2 regions of the Paenisporosarcina sp. FSL H8-0542 genome follow, and region 1 is predicted to be linked to the other one. Evidence: predicted binding sites of a transcription regulator. Region 1 holds the regulator's gene; the other holds the start of a gene.

Region 1 (7,533 bases):
CACACCAGTTGCAACGTCACCTGTTGCATCTGAAGTTACTTCCACAACTTTGTTGTAGACGTTAACTAGTGCAGTACCACCACCAGAAACGATACCTTCTTCAACAGCCGCACGTGTAGAGTTCAGTGCATCTTCAATGCGAAGTTTACGCTCTTTTAGTTCTGTTTCAGTTGCTGCACCGACTTTAATCACGGCAACACCACCTGAAAGTTTTGCTAAACGTTCTTGTAATTTTTCTTTATCGAATTCAGAAGTAGTATCTTCTAATTGTGAACGGATTTGGCTTACGCGACCCGAAATTTTTTCTGGTTGGCCAGCACCTTCAACGATTGTTGTGTTTTCTTTCGTTACCACAACTTTCGCTGCGCGACCTAATTGAGTGATGTTAGCAGACTTCAAGTCTAAACCAAGTTCCTCAGTGATTACTTCGCCACCTGTAAGAACCGCGATGTCTTCCAACATAGCTTTACGACGGTCGCCGAATCCAGGTGCTTTTACAGCAACTGCATTGAATGTGCCACGTAATTTGTTCACTACTAATGTAGCTAAAGCTTCGCCTTCAACGTCTTCAGCAATCAAGATCAATGGTTTACCTTGTTGAACCACTTGTTCTAATACTGGAAGAATCTCTTGAATGCTTGTAATTTTTTTGTCAGTGATCAAGATATATGGATTTTCTAAAATAGCTTCCATTTTCTCTGAATCCGTAACCATGTATGGAGATGCGTAACCGCGATCAAACTGCATACCTTCCACTACATCAAGCTCTGTTGTGAATCCTTTAGATTCTTCAATTGTGATAACGCCATCGTTTCCAACGCGTTCCATTGCTTCCGCAATCAATTGACCAACTTCTTCGTCAGCAGCAGAAATAGATGCTACTTGAGCAATCGATTCTTTGCCTTCGATTTCTTTAGAGATTTCTTTTAACTCAGTAACTGCAGCAGCAACCGCTTTTTCGATACCTTTACGGATACCGACTGGGTTAGCGCCAGCTGTTACGTTTTTCAAGCCTTCGCGAATCATCGCTTGTGCAAGAACTGTTGCCGTAGTTGTACCGTCACCCGCGATTTCATTTGTTTTAGAAGCTACCTCAGCTACAAGCTTAGCGCCCATGTTTTCAAATGGATCTTCAAGTTCGATCTCTTTTGCAATCGTTACACCATCGTTAGTAATAAGTGGTGAACCGAATTTTTTCTCAAGAACGACGTTACGTCCTTTTGGTCCAAGCGTTACTTTTACAGCATCCGCCAATTTATCTACACCACGAAGCATCAAACTGCGTGCGTCTTCACTGAATTTAATTTCTTTTGCCATTTTGTAAACCCTCCTAAAATATGTTTAAGTATTAGCCTACAATTGCTAAAATATCATTTTCACGTAAAATCAAGAATTCATTACCTTCAAATTTCACTTCAGTACCTGCGTATTTAGAGAAGATGATTTTGTCGCCTTCTTTTACATCCAACTCAACACGTGTGCCGTTATCCAGTACACGACCAGTTCCTACAGCAACTACTTTGCCTTCCTGCGGCTTCTCTTTAGCAGAGTCTGGAAGTACGATACCGAATGCAGTTTTTTCCTCAGCTTCGATTAATTCGATTACAATACGATCGCCTAATGGTTTTAACAAGTGAAACAACCTCCTTGAATGGTAGTAATTATTTTATTAGCACTCTCTCTTCTTGAGTGCTAACACAATTCCTATCATAATGAATCACTCACATTTTTGCAAGTGGGAACATACAGATTTTTTGTATTCTTTGCGAGGACTCACGAAAAACAATACAATAGGAAGAGAACTTCTTTTGATGAAAGGAAACTATCTGTGAAAAATAACAAAACAGCGTTTTATCTCATATTGACTTACATCGTAATGCAACTGTCTGGCGCCTTATTTGCTCCCCTCATTTTCAGCTATTTGAAAGGTCAGGAAGGCATGGAAATCGAGCAAGCCAAGTTATTAGCAAGTGGCTGGTGGGTGTTCCTGAGCATGGCAGTGGCCACACTTATTGTTTTACTAATCATCCGTAAAGATGGTGCTTTTTTAAATCACTTAAAGGGTAAAAAGAGTTCTGTCCCCGCTTCGATTCTTTGGGGAATTGCCGGTTTCTTTATGGTTCTCTTCGGACAAGCCATTGCATCGCTTATTGAACAATCCTTTGGCATCGAGCAGGGATCCGAAAATACCGCTTCACTAATACAAATTGCCGAAGCAGTGCCAATGGCGATTTTTGCGATTGCCTTGTTTGCCCCTATTCTTGAAGAACTGATTTTCAGACGGGTCATTTTCGGTAACCTTGTCCAAAAAACAAATTTCTTCATTGCAGGTGCAGTGAGTGCCATCGTATTTGCGATTATCCATTTTGATTTCACACACCTTTTACTCTATGCCGTGTCAGGATTTATATTCGCATTTTTATACTATAAAACTAGACGAATTTTGACTTCGATCATCTCCCATATGCTGTTGAATGGGTTTGTTGTATTGATTCAATTAAATATGGAGAACATTGAACGCTATCAAAAGTATTTAGAATCACTATCCAATTCACAATAATAAAAGCACTAAAAGCAAAAAGCCTTCCACCATTATAGAGGTGGAAGGCTTTCATTTTGGCGTTTCGCTTCTTCGATTTTTTGAAGAGCTTCTGCCTTTATATATTTGCGATAGCCTATTTTGGCTATGACAATGCTGAATTCAAACAGCAAGATGAGCGGAAGTGTAACCAAAACGTGCGACATAATATCTGGTGGCGTTAAAATATCCGCAACCACCACAAGCACAAGGTAAATATACTTGCGATACTTGGTCAGCATCATCGGTGTCAAAATCCCTAATCGGGTCAGGAACAGCAAGATAACCGGCATTTGGAAAACAAAACCGAATGGAATGGTCAATTGAAACAGGAATTCGAAGTATTCATTGATCCCGATTGTCTGCACAATGTTCAGATCAGCTGATAAGTCAGCCATGAAATGGATGACAAATGGGAATACGACATAGTAGGAAAATGAAACCCCTGCTATAAATAACAAAAAGATAAACGGAATGTAGCTAAGAGTTGCCGTTCGCTCTTTTTGATAGAGTCCTGGAGAAATGAATGCCCAAATTTGATATAAAATGAGTGGGGATGTCATGACTATTGCCAAAACCATCATTACGGAAATTAATATTTTAAATGGATCCGTAATTTTAAATGCATTCAATGTTATGTTGCGTGCTTCTTCACTTACCTGCAAAAATTCTATCAGTGGGCCAGCCAGAAAATAGCTGATGATCACTGCTATAACAAAGAAAACGACGATTATCATCAGTCGTTTTCTTAATTCAATAATATGCTCAACTGTAGTCATGTCTCTTTCTTCCATCAGAAAAACACCCTAACGTACTTACTTATCTTCTTCTATCTTTTTCTTCTTTTTATGATCGTCATCTTCGTCGTCATCGACTAGACCTCTTGTTGCATTTTTGAATTCGCGAAGCGAACTGCCGAATGCTCGTCCCAGTTCAGGAAGCTTTTTCGGACCAAATACAAGTAAAGCCACTACCACAATCAATAAAATACTCAATGGACCTGTAGGCATGATAGGCACCTCCTCGTGTCTATATTTATTTTAACGCATTTTTGCTTAGTTTGCTAATTGCTTCTATGAATTATGTGTGAACGTTTCTTCATCCTGTTTAATGAAGTAAATCAGTGTTTGCAGCTCTACGGACAAATCAATTGTATGAACACGTATCGTATCAGGGACAGTCAGACGAATCGGTGTGAAGTTCAAAATCCCTTTTACGGATGTTTTCGTTAATCGGTCCGTTACTTCCTGCGCTGCTCGTGAAGGTACGGTTAAAATCACGAGTTCGATTCCGTATTCCTGTATTTTTTCTTCTAGCTTGCTAGGCTCGAAGATCGGGATGTCACTAAGCATCATCCCATCTTCCGTTGCACTTGTATCAAATGCCAATACGATTCGGGTGTTATGATTTTTATGGAAGTTGTATTTCAGAAATGCCGTCCCTAAACTACCTACACCTATTAATGCGACATTCGTTTCTTCATCCTGATCGAGTGTTTGACGGAAAAATGCCAACAGATTTGGCACATCATAGCCGTAGCCTTTTTTGCCTAACGCACCAAAATGTGAAAAGTCCCGGCGAATAGTTGCTGAATCTATTTTCATCGCTTCACTCAGTTCCTGTGAAGATACCCTTTTCTTCCCTGCGTTCGAGAAGTTTTGGATGAATCGGTAATAGAGAGGTAATCTTTTAGTTGTAGCTTGTGGAATTTTAAGCGGTTCTTGTTTCATGCCGTTCCTCCTGCATTCAAGCGAAATCGCTTTCATCTTACATGAGTAGATGAGAGAAGTAAAGTTCAGTCGTTGCATGAGTTCCTGGCATCCATTAAACTAAGTGAGAACTGAGGTGGAATTCATGATTGTCTTACAAGTGAATCAATTATATAAATCGTTTGTCGTCGATGAAATATTAAGCGGTGTCAAACTTGAAATCAACCATCGTGACCGTGTGGCTTTAGTCGGACGAAACGGTGCCGGAAAGTCGACACTCCTGAAAATTATTGCAGGTGAAATGTCGTATGACTCTGGAGAAATCATCATTCCTAAAGGCACAAAAGTCGGTTATATGGAACAGCATGCAGGCATTGACTCCGACTTATCTATTTGGGACGAAATGATGACCATTTTTGAGCATCACCGGGCTGCTGAAAGAGAATTGCGTTCCCTGGAACAGCAAATGGCGAATCCCGAAGTATATGAAAACGCTGAGTCTTATGCGCGTATCATGTCTGACTATGACAATAAACAAGTGGCATTCAAAGACTCCGGTGGCTATCAGTATGAAGCGGATACCCGCTCCGTCCTCCACGGAATGCAATTCTTCCCTGAAGAATACACAAAACCAATTCAATCGCTATCGGGTGGTCAAAAAACTCGACTGGCATTGGCTAAATTATTATTAACGAAGCCAGATTTACTGATTCTTGATGAGCCGACGAATCATCTGGACATCGATACGCTCAGCTGGCTGGAGCGTTATCTTCAAGGATATCCTGGTGCGATACTTATCGTTTCGCATGACCGTTACTTCCTTGATCAAGTCGTGAACTTTGTATATGAAGTTTCTCGTCACAAAGTGAAACGTTTTGTAGGTAATTATAGTGCTTACTTGGATGAAAAGGCCAAGACGTACGAACGTGATATGAAAACATTTGATAAGCAACAAGAGGAAAAAGCTAAACTTGAAGATTTTGTTCAACGTAACCTTGCACGGGCTTCCACGACTAAGATGGCACAGTCGCGTCGCAAAGTATTGGAGAAAACGGATTGGATGGATTCGCCGGACGGGGATGAAAAATCTGCGAATTTCGGATTTTCTATTGACCGTCAAAGTGGCAATGACGTCTTGAAAGTGCAGGATGTAACAGTCGGTTATTCTGGGAAACCTGTCTCTCAGGACGTCAATCTCCGTGTATTCCGTGAAGACCGCATCGCCCTGGTCGGACCGAACGGTGTCGGGAAATCCACTTTACTGAAAACGGTGGTTAAGGATATCCCACCGATAGTTGGATCCATACATTACGGGACCAATGTTCAATTCGGTTACTATGACCAGGAACAGGCAAAATTGACGGGAACTCGCTCCGTACTGAGAGAATTGTGGGACGAATGGCCATTAATGAATGAGAAAGATGTCCGGAATGTGTTAGGACGATTCCTGTTCAGTGGTGATGATGTGACTAAATCGATTTCTTCATTATCAGGCGGGGAAAAAGCGCGTGTTGCTTTGGCGAAACTGATGATGTTGAAAGCCAACACCTTGATTCTCGATGAGCCAACTAACCATTTGGATCTTGATAGCAAAGAAGTACTGGAGAATGCCTTAATCGACTATCCCGGTACGATCCTATTCGTATCACATGACCGCTACTTTATTAACCGGATTGCCACGAAAGTGATTGAGTTATCAAGTGATGGTGCCTTTGAATATTTAGGTGATTACGATTACTATGTCGAAAAGAAAAAAGAGTTAGAAGAAATTCGAGCTGAGCAAGCAGGTCCTAAAGCAATAGAAGCTGCAACGGCGAAGCAATCCACTTCTACCATCGATAAAGAGGCAAAGAAACGGGAACGACAAATCACAAGACGCTTGGAAGACCTTGAAACTCAATTACAAACAATTGAGGAACAAATTAATGCTGTGGAAGAAAAATTATGTGACCCAGCCATTTTCCAAGATCATACGCAATTAATGACCCTTCAAACAGAGCTGGATGCTTATAAAGAAGAACAAGAAACATTCATGACAGAATGGGTTGAATTAGAAGAAGAGTTAGAATCATATTAACTGTTACCGCAAGTCAAAACATGCGGTATTTTCTTACTATTAAAGACCCATATATATGGGTCAAGTACAAATTTCGACATTTTTCTTTCCACAAATTTATTCACATGCAAAAGGTTGATATATCAATCTATCAACAGACTTATGCACACTATCCACAGGGGAAAAAGTTTTTATACACATACTTCAATGTAAATCGTACCACTATATATTGAATTCCAGTCACTTATACACAAGTTGTCCACAAAATGTGCATAAGTACAGATGTTCTCTATTGACATCACAATTCATTTTTGCTAAAAAAGAATCGATTCTCTTTTATTAGAGAATCGATTCTTCTTAATTCCAGTCGAATAATGTCATACCTGGTCTGCCGTTCATTGCCAGTGTACTTGTAATCCCTTTTTCGAACATAACGGAGCCAGCAGCAGCAATCATTGCCGCATTATCGGTACATAAAAACAAAGGTGGAACTGTAAACGGAATTCCTTCTTTTGCAAAAGTGTCTTCCAGCGATTTTCGCAATCCTTTGTTCGCAGAAACTCCACCAGCTGCAATTACTTGCTTAACGTTAAATTGCTTGGCTGCACGCATTGTCTTCGCTGTGAGCACTTCAACCACACTGTTTTGGAAACCTGCAGCAACTGCTTGTGGTTTAATCTCTTCACCACGCTGTTCAGCATTGTGCATATAATTGATGACCGATGACTTCAAGCCGCTGAAGCTGAAATCATACGATCCTTCTTCCAACCAAATACGTGGAAATGCGATAGCTTCTTCGCTTTCATGCGCTAACCTGTCAATATGCGGACCACCTGGATAAGGAAGCTTCAACACTCTGGCTACTTTGTCATACGCTTCCCCTGCCGCGTCATCACGCGTTTCTCCAATCAGCTCAAACGAACCATGTTCTTTCATTAATACTATTTCCGTATGCCCGCCTGATACGACCAGGGCCAATAAAGGAAATTGCATAGGCTCCACTAACTGATTGGCATAAATATGCCCTGCTATATGATGAACCCCAACTAGAGGCAATTGATTTGCGAATGCGAATGCTTTTGCGGCATTGATACCGATTAGCAATGCACCGACAAGTCCTGGTCCTTCGGTAACAGCTACAGCATCCAAATCACTTGGCTGCATATTCGCTTGCTTCAAAGCTTCTTCAA
Region 2 (7,533 bases), 1.3 Mb from region 1:
CCAAGTACGTTGAATACACGACCTAATGTGATGTCACCAACTGGAACTGTAATTGCTGATCCAGCGTCTGTAACTTCCGCACCACGTTTCAAGCCATCTGTAGATGACATAGCTACTGTACGGACAGAGTCGTCACCAAGGTGTAACGCAACTTCAAGAGTTAACGTTGTTGGCTCTTGGTTTGGACGTTCAATCGCAACTGTCAATGCGTTATAGATTGCTGGTAACTGGCCGTTGTTGAACTTAACGTCAACAACTGGACCCATTACTTGAAGAACGTGTCCTATGTTCATACTTGTTCCCTCCTGTCTTACTTACTTCTTCTATTCTAGAGCCGCTACGCCGCCGACGATTTCCGTAATTTCTTGGGTAATCGCTGCTTGACGTGCACGGTTGAATTGTAATGTCAATGAACTGATTAGTTCACTTGCGTTATCGGTTGCGCTCTTCATTGCTGTCATACGTGCAGCATGTTCACTTGCTTTGCCGTCTAGTAAAGCACCGTAGATCAAGCTTTCCGCATATTGTGGAAGTAGTACTTCAAGAATTGCTTCGCCTGAAGGCTCGAATTCATATGAAGCAGCCGTGCTTGTCATAGCGATGTCCGTTAACGGAAGCACCTTTTTCTCTGTAACGTCTTGTTGAATGGCGCTAACAAAATGGTTGTAGTACATATAAAGTTCATCATACATACCTTCTGTGAACATACCAACAGCCTTGCGCGCTATTTCTTTAATATCAGCAAATGAAGGCTGATCCGGTAAACCGACTGCACTTTCAATTACTGTAATGCCGCGTTTCGTGAAGAAATCACGACCGATACGTCCAACTGCAAAGACTACAAATTGATCATTTGATGTGTGACGTTCACGAATTGCATTCGTTACAGCACGTAACACGTTACTGTTGTATGCACCCGCAAGTCCACGGTCAGCAGTGATGACGAGGTAAGCTGTCTTAACTACAGGGCGAGATTTGAGCATTGCATGCCCATTATCGCTAGTTCCTGAAGCGATTGCTCCTACGACATCTTCAATTTTCGCCATGTAAGGAACGAATGATTTCGCATTCAATTCTGCACGGTTCAATTTCGAAGCCGACACCATTTGCATCGCTTTTGTAATCTGGCTCGTTTTCTTTGTCGATGTTATTCGGCTTTTAATGTCGCGTAATGATGCCACTGGTATTTCACCACCTTATCGTTTTTTATTCATCCAAAAAGATTACTCTGATTTAGCAAATGTCTTTTTAAACGCTGAGATCGCGTTTACTAAGTCTTCGTCAGCAGGAAGATCTTTTGTTGTACGGATGTGATCTAAAACGTTTGTGTGGTTTGAATCTAACCAGCTGTGCAATTCGTTCTCGAAACGAACGATATCTTGAACTGGAATATCATCTAAGTGACCACGTGTAAGAGCGTAAAGAATAATAACTTGTTTTTCAACCTTAAGCGGTTTGTTCAAGTCTTGTTTCAATACTTCTACTGTACGTGCACCACGGTTTAATTTTGATTGAGTTATTTTATCAAGGTCAGAACCGAATTGAGCGAATGCTTCAAGTTCACGGAATGCAGCTAAGTCAAGACGTAGTGTACCCGCAACTTTTTTCATTGCTTTAATTTGAGCTGAACCACCAACACGTGATACTGAAAGACCCGCGTTGATTGCTGGACGAACACCTGAGAAGAATAGGTCAGATTGTAAGAAGATCTGTCCATCCGTAATCGAAATTACGTTTGTTGGAATATAAGCAGAGATATCTCCAGCTTGTGTCTCAACGAATGGAAGAGCTGTAATTGACCCTGAACCAAGTGTTTCATTCAACTTAGCAGCACGCTCTAACAAGCGGCTATGTAAGTAGAATACATCCCCTGGATATGCTTCACGACCCGGAGGACGACGAAGTAATAATGAAAGTTCGCGGTAAGCAGCAGCTTGTTTAGATAAATCATCATAAACAATTAGTACATGCTTGCCATCAAACATGAATTCTTCCGCCATTGTAATACCTGTGTAAGGAGCTAGGTACAATAATGGAGCTGGTTGAGATGCTGATGCAGTAACAACGATTGTGTATTCTAATGCGCCGTTTTTACGAAGCGTTTCAACTACGTTACGAACAGTCGATTCTTTTTGACCGATTGCTACGTAAATACAAATCATGTTTTGGTCAGCTTGGTTAAGGATTGTATCGATCGCAACAGCTGTTTTACCTGTTTGACGGTCACCGATGATTAACTCACGTTGACCACGGCCGATCGGCACTAGTGCGTCAATTGCTTTGATCCCAGTTTGCAATGGTTCATGAACCGATTTACGGGCCATAACACCTTGTGCTGGGCTTTCGATTGGACGAGTTTTTGTTGTGTTGATTGGGCCTAAGCCATCAACTGGTTGGCCTAGTGGATTGACAACACGGCCAATCAATTCTGGTCCAACTGGTACTTCCATAATACGGCCTGTACGACGTACTTCATCGCCTTCTTTGATATCTGCATATGGTCCTAGAATAACGATACCTACGTTGTTCGCTTCTAAGTTTTGTGCCATACCCATAACACCGGTAGAGAATTCCAATAACTCTCCAGCCATGACGTTGTCGAGACCATGAGCACGAGCGATACCATCACCAATTTGGATAACTGTACCCACATCGCTAACTTTCATCTCAGATTGATAATTTTCAATCTGCTGTTTAATCAAGACACTGATTTCTTCAGCTTTGATGCTCATGTATGTCACCTCTTTCGTTTCATAATATTAACCAATAAGTTGTTTTTTCAAGCGGTCTAGCTTAGCGCTTACGCTGCTATCGAAAATACGATTCCCGATTTGAAGACGAATGCCACCAATCAATGATGGATCAATTTCGTTTTCAATGCGTAAAGAGTTCACCCCTACTTTGTGTGCAAATGCAGACGAAATCGCCGCACGCTCATCATCAGTCAAAGGACGTGTAGAGAATACTTTCGCGTCAGCAATACCTTGTGCTTCGTTTGAAAGTGTTTCAAATTCAGTAGCTACTGCCACTACTTCATTGATTCGTTTACGGTCAATCAACACTTGCAGTGTATTCACTACGAATGGATTAGCTTTACCGAATAACTCACGAATCAACTCTTTTTTACGGTCTAAAGAAAGCTTTGGAGAAGCAAGCATAACCTGCAATTCACGATTTTCTTTAAATACCACTTTCACTTCACGGAAATCTTCTTCCACGTGAGCTAGTTGGTTATGTTGTTGTGCTAGTTGAAACAATGCTAGGGCATAACGTTTCGCTGCAGTTGATTGACTCACACTACATCGCCTGCCTTCGCAATCGTTTCTTCGATTAACGCACGGTTATCTTCTTCAGAAATTTGTTTTCCAAGAACTTTAGATGCTGCAAGAACAGATAGAGATACAACTTCTTCGCGTACTGCTGCGATAGCTTTTTCTTTTTCTGTTTCAATCTCACGGACAGCTGATTCTTTCAAACGGCCTGCTTCAGCGCGTGCAGTTGTGATGATTTCTTCACGTTGTGCATCGCCTTGTTGCTTCGCGTTTTCAACAATCGCTTGTGCTTCTGTGCGTGCTTCTTTTAATAAGGCACGTTGTTCTTCAAGTAATTGATGTGATTCTTGGCGGCTTTTTTCAGCTGCTTCGATTTCACTAACAATTAACTCTTCACGTTGCTTCATTACTCCCATCAACGGACCCCATGCGAATTTCTTCAATAGGACCATTAAAAGGATGAAAACGATTAAAGTAGCAAAAATGTCACCAGTGTTAAGTGCTTTTACAGCATGTTCTGTAGTGGCATTTAGGACGAGGTAATCCAAAAACACGATTGTTTCACTCCCTTCAAGAGCTTCAAGTCTTTATCTGAATCTAAACAGATGGATTTTCTATGTTTAAGAACGATCAATATTCATAAGAGAATGACGAAGAATCGTCAAAGATCAACTTCGCCATTACCATTTGTGAGTATATATATATTATTTGTTTAAAACGATGAACGCGATAACTACTGCGATGATAGGAAGGGCTTCTACTAATGCAACCCCGATGTACATTGTTGTTTGTAATAATCCACGTGCTTCAGGTTGGCGAGCCATACCTTCGATTGTTTTTGAAACGATTAATCCGTTACCGATACCTGCTCCTAGAGCTCCTAAACCGATTGCGATTGCTGCTGCTAAAATACCAATTGAACCTTCCATGTGTGTGTTGCCTCCTTGAAATTTGTTTTTTCTTTGTTCAAGTATTGAACAAGTTATACTTAATGATCATGACTCACTTTGTGAGACATATAAACCATTGTTAAAATGACGAAGATGAACGATTGAATCGTTCCGACGAAAATCGAGAAACCTTGCCAAGCTAATGTTGGAATCAATGCTCCTGCAAAACCAAAAATACTTGCGCCACCAATACCTGCTAGTAACCCTAGCAATACTTCCCCTGCATAAATGTTCCCGTAAAGTCGAAGACCAAGTGTCACCGTATTGGCGAACTCTTCTACAATCTTAAGGGGCAGAAGGAACGGTAAAGGTTTCAAGAAATCTTTTCCGTACTCGGAAAGACCTTTTAACTTGATGCCATAGTAATGAGTTAATATCATGACCATAACCGCTAACGTCATCGTTATGATTGGATCTGCGGTTGGAGATTTCCACCACAATTCACCATTGATAACGATTGAAAATGGTAGACCTAACATGTTCGCTACAAAGATGAACATGATAAGCGTAATACCTAGAACATGGAATCGTCCACCTGTATTCCAGTCCATATTGCTTTTGATAATCCCTTTTACGAAGTCCATTAACCACTCCATAAAATTTTGCATACCAGTTGGCTTTAAACTTAAGTTCCGAGTAGAAACTACTGCGATTAATAGAACGATAAGTGCCGTTACTGTTAGCATCATAACGTTTGATAGGTTGAACGTAAGCCCAAGCCATACCACCGTCGGGTTCTCATGATGCACGTGCATTCACCTCTCTTTCACAATTCGGTATAGAGTTTTTCATGTATATAATCCTGTCTACTATTAATAGAAGACAATCGAGATTACTGAATTCATGCTTCTTCCTGATTTCGACATTCTCCATGTCAAACCGAAAGAAATTCTTGCAAAGGGTGTTTAAACGGAAAGTAGTTTCTATGTATGGTCTTACTGTTGAAACTGTTAAATGAGTTTCTTCCTATACATAAATAACGGTTTAAATCATGATTCACTCTTTTGAATGGTCAAGATCATGGCTGTTACACCGACTGCAAGGCCAATGAACAGAAAAAGCACTAAAAATAACGGGGTGGTGTCTATTTTGTCATCGAGCCACATTCCAGTGAAAACTCCTATTAAAATAGAACCAACAAGTTGTGAGAGAATAGCCGAATAAAGGGCCATTTCTTGTAAAGGACGTCTCGTTTGACGCATGGTGATCCTCACGTTTTTGCATGACTTTGTAAAAATCGCGAATCTAATAGAAAGCAGATACGACAAGGTTTCAACGTGAATTATACACATGAAAGCCCTCTCATTCATACCCTTTGTAAGCATACAATAGGGGTAAAATGATGTCAATTGATTCCCGTGAAAAACTTCACAAAGTCGCCTCAATCGACATATTGTCGACAAATTTGCAAACAGCAGGCTGAGTTGTTATGAAATATCTTTTTTTGGTGCTGGTGCAGATTGTTTAGTAGTGGTTATCTCGATGTTTATCTCGTATTCGAAGAAGGTTATCTGCATTTTGTGTGGTGATATCTTCAATTCGAGTAACGTTATCTAGATTTCACCTAAGTTTATCTAGAATTCGGACAACTATATCTAAAATTCACGTTTTCTAATACAATTCCCTAACAATGTCATAGTGAAAGGGACTGCCGAGGCTGTCCCTTTTCCTTTTTTCTACTTATTTAAATAGTCTTTCAGCGCTTCAACGATTCGTCTTGATGCTTCACCGTCACCATACGGGTTAGACGCATGAGACATCGATGCATAAGCTTCTTCGTTCGTTAGCAATTCTTTTGCTAAACCATAAATTGTTTCTTCGTCCGTACCCGCTAGCTTCAATGTTCCTGCCGCGATTCCTTCAGGACGTTCAGTCGTATCGCGCAATACAAGAACCGGTTTCCCTAAAGAAGGTGCTTCTTCCTGCACTCCGCCTGAATCAGTCAATATAATGAAAGAACGTGCTGCGAAGTTATGGAAATCGAGTACTTCTAGAGGCTCGATCAAGTGAATGCGTGGATCATTTCCAAGGATTTCACTAGCTATTTCACGTACAGCAGGATTCATATGAACTGGGTAGACAACTTGTACGTCGTCATGTTCTTCAATCAAACGTTTGATTGCACGGAACATGTTGCGCATCGGTTCACCCAAGTTTTCACGACGGTGTGCCGTCAATAAAATCATTCGGTCTGAGCCGATTTGTTCCAGTACAGGATGAGAGTACTCTTCGCGAACCGTTGTTTTCAACGCGTCAATCGCCGTGTTGCCTGTTACGACAATGCGATCTTCCGGTTTGTTTTCACGGCGAAGGTTATCTGCAGATACTTCCGTTGGTGAGAAATGCAGGTCTGCCATAACACCAGTTAATTGGCGGTTCATTTCCTCAGGGTATGGTGAGTATTTATTAAATGTACGAAGTCCCGCTTCTACGTGACCAACTGCGATTTGGTTATAGAAAGCCGCTAAGCTTGCAATGAAAGTCGTTGTCGTATCGCCATGTACCAAGACGATGTCGGGCTTCGATTCTTTCATGACTACATCCAATCCTTCAAGTCCACGTGTTGTCACGTCGATTAAAGTCTGGCGGTCTTTCATAATGTTCAAATCGAAGTCAGGTGTAATGCCGAATGTGTCCAATACTTGGTCAAGCATTTGGCGATGTTGCGCCGTTACGGTCACGATGGATTCGATTTCGTCTGTATGTTTTTCTAATTCCAATACGAGTGGTGCCATTTTAATTGCTTCTGGGCGTGTCCCAAAAATCGTCATGACTTTCCATTTTTTCGTCAAGGTCAAAGCACTTCCTTACTTATTTTGTTCCGAACAAACGGTCACCAGCATCGCCAAGTCCTGGCACGATGTAACCATGGTCGTCCAATTTTTCGTCAAGGGCAGCAATGTAGATATCAACATCAGGGTGTGCTTGTTGAAGAACCTCTACACCTTCTGGAGCAGCGATTAAGCACATAAATTTAATGCTTTTTGCACCGCGGTTTTTCAAAGCATTGATTGCAACAAGTGCAGATCCACCCGTTGCAAGCATTGGATCAACTAATATAAAATCACGCTCTTCAACGTCCGCTGGGAGCTTCACATAATATTCGATAGGCTGTAAAGTTTCTGGATCACGGTATAAGCCGATATGTCCGACTTTAGCCGCTGGGATTAATGTTAAAATACCGTCTACCATACCGATACCGGCACGCAAAATTGGCACGATGCCTAATTTTTTACCAGATAAAACTTTTGCTTTAGCTGTTGTTACTGGCGTTTCTACTTCAACATCATCAAGAGGCATATCGCGTGTAA

Evidence for each region. The regulator Rex, encoded in region 1, represses fermentation and respiration genes when NADH is low (regulators of the CRP and FNR family bind a similar motif). The targets are predictions, from matches to a motif close to TTGTGAAATATTTCACAA.
Region 2: a site for Rex is predicted at 5,579-5,596, ahead of MHH33_RS14695 (AtpZ/AtpI family protein). Genes of this name have one in related genera too.

What each region holds. Positions count from the first base shown of each region.
Region 1 is NZ_CP152050.1:551,388-558,920, reverse strand. Features, by position in the region: gene groL (chaperonin GroEL) at 1-1,317, opposite strand, end outside; gene groES (co-chaperone GroES) at 1,349-1,633, opposite strand; gene MHH33_RS03010 (type II CAAX endopeptidase family protein) at 1,829-2,560, shown strand; gene tatC (twin-arginine translocase subunit TatC) at 2,593-3,372, opposite strand; gene tatA (twin-arginine translocase TatA/TatE family subunit) at 3,394-3,588, opposite strand; gene MHH33_RS02995 (redox-sensing transcriptional repressor Rex) at 3,652-4,308, opposite strand; gene MHH33_RS02990 (ABC-F family ATP-binding cassette domain-containing protein) at 4,433-6,364, shown strand; gene tsaD (tRNA (adenosine(37)-N6)-threonylcarbamoyltransferase complex transferase subunit TsaD) at 6,701-7,533, opposite strand, start outside.
Region 2 is NZ_CP152050.1:2,916,352-2,923,884, forward strand. Features, by position in the region: gene atpD (F0F1 ATP synthase subunit beta) at 1-293, opposite strand, end outside; gene atpG (ATP synthase F1 subunit gamma) at 324-1,181, opposite strand; gene atpA (F0F1 ATP synthase subunit alpha) at 1,224-2,732, opposite strand; gene MHH33_RS14675 (F0F1 ATP synthase subunit delta) at 2,760-3,296, opposite strand; gene atpF (F0F1 ATP synthase subunit B) at 3,293-3,826, opposite strand; gene atpE (F0F1 ATP synthase subunit C) at 3,977-4,201, opposite strand; gene atpB (F0F1 ATP synthase subunit A) at 4,261-4,971, opposite strand; gene MHH33_RS14695 (AtpZ/AtpI family protein) at 5,212-5,424, opposite strand; gene wecB (UDP-N-acetylglucosamine 2-epimerase (non-hydrolyzing)) at 5,899-7,014, opposite strand; gene upp (uracil phosphoribosyltransferase) at 7,034-7,533, opposite strand, start outside.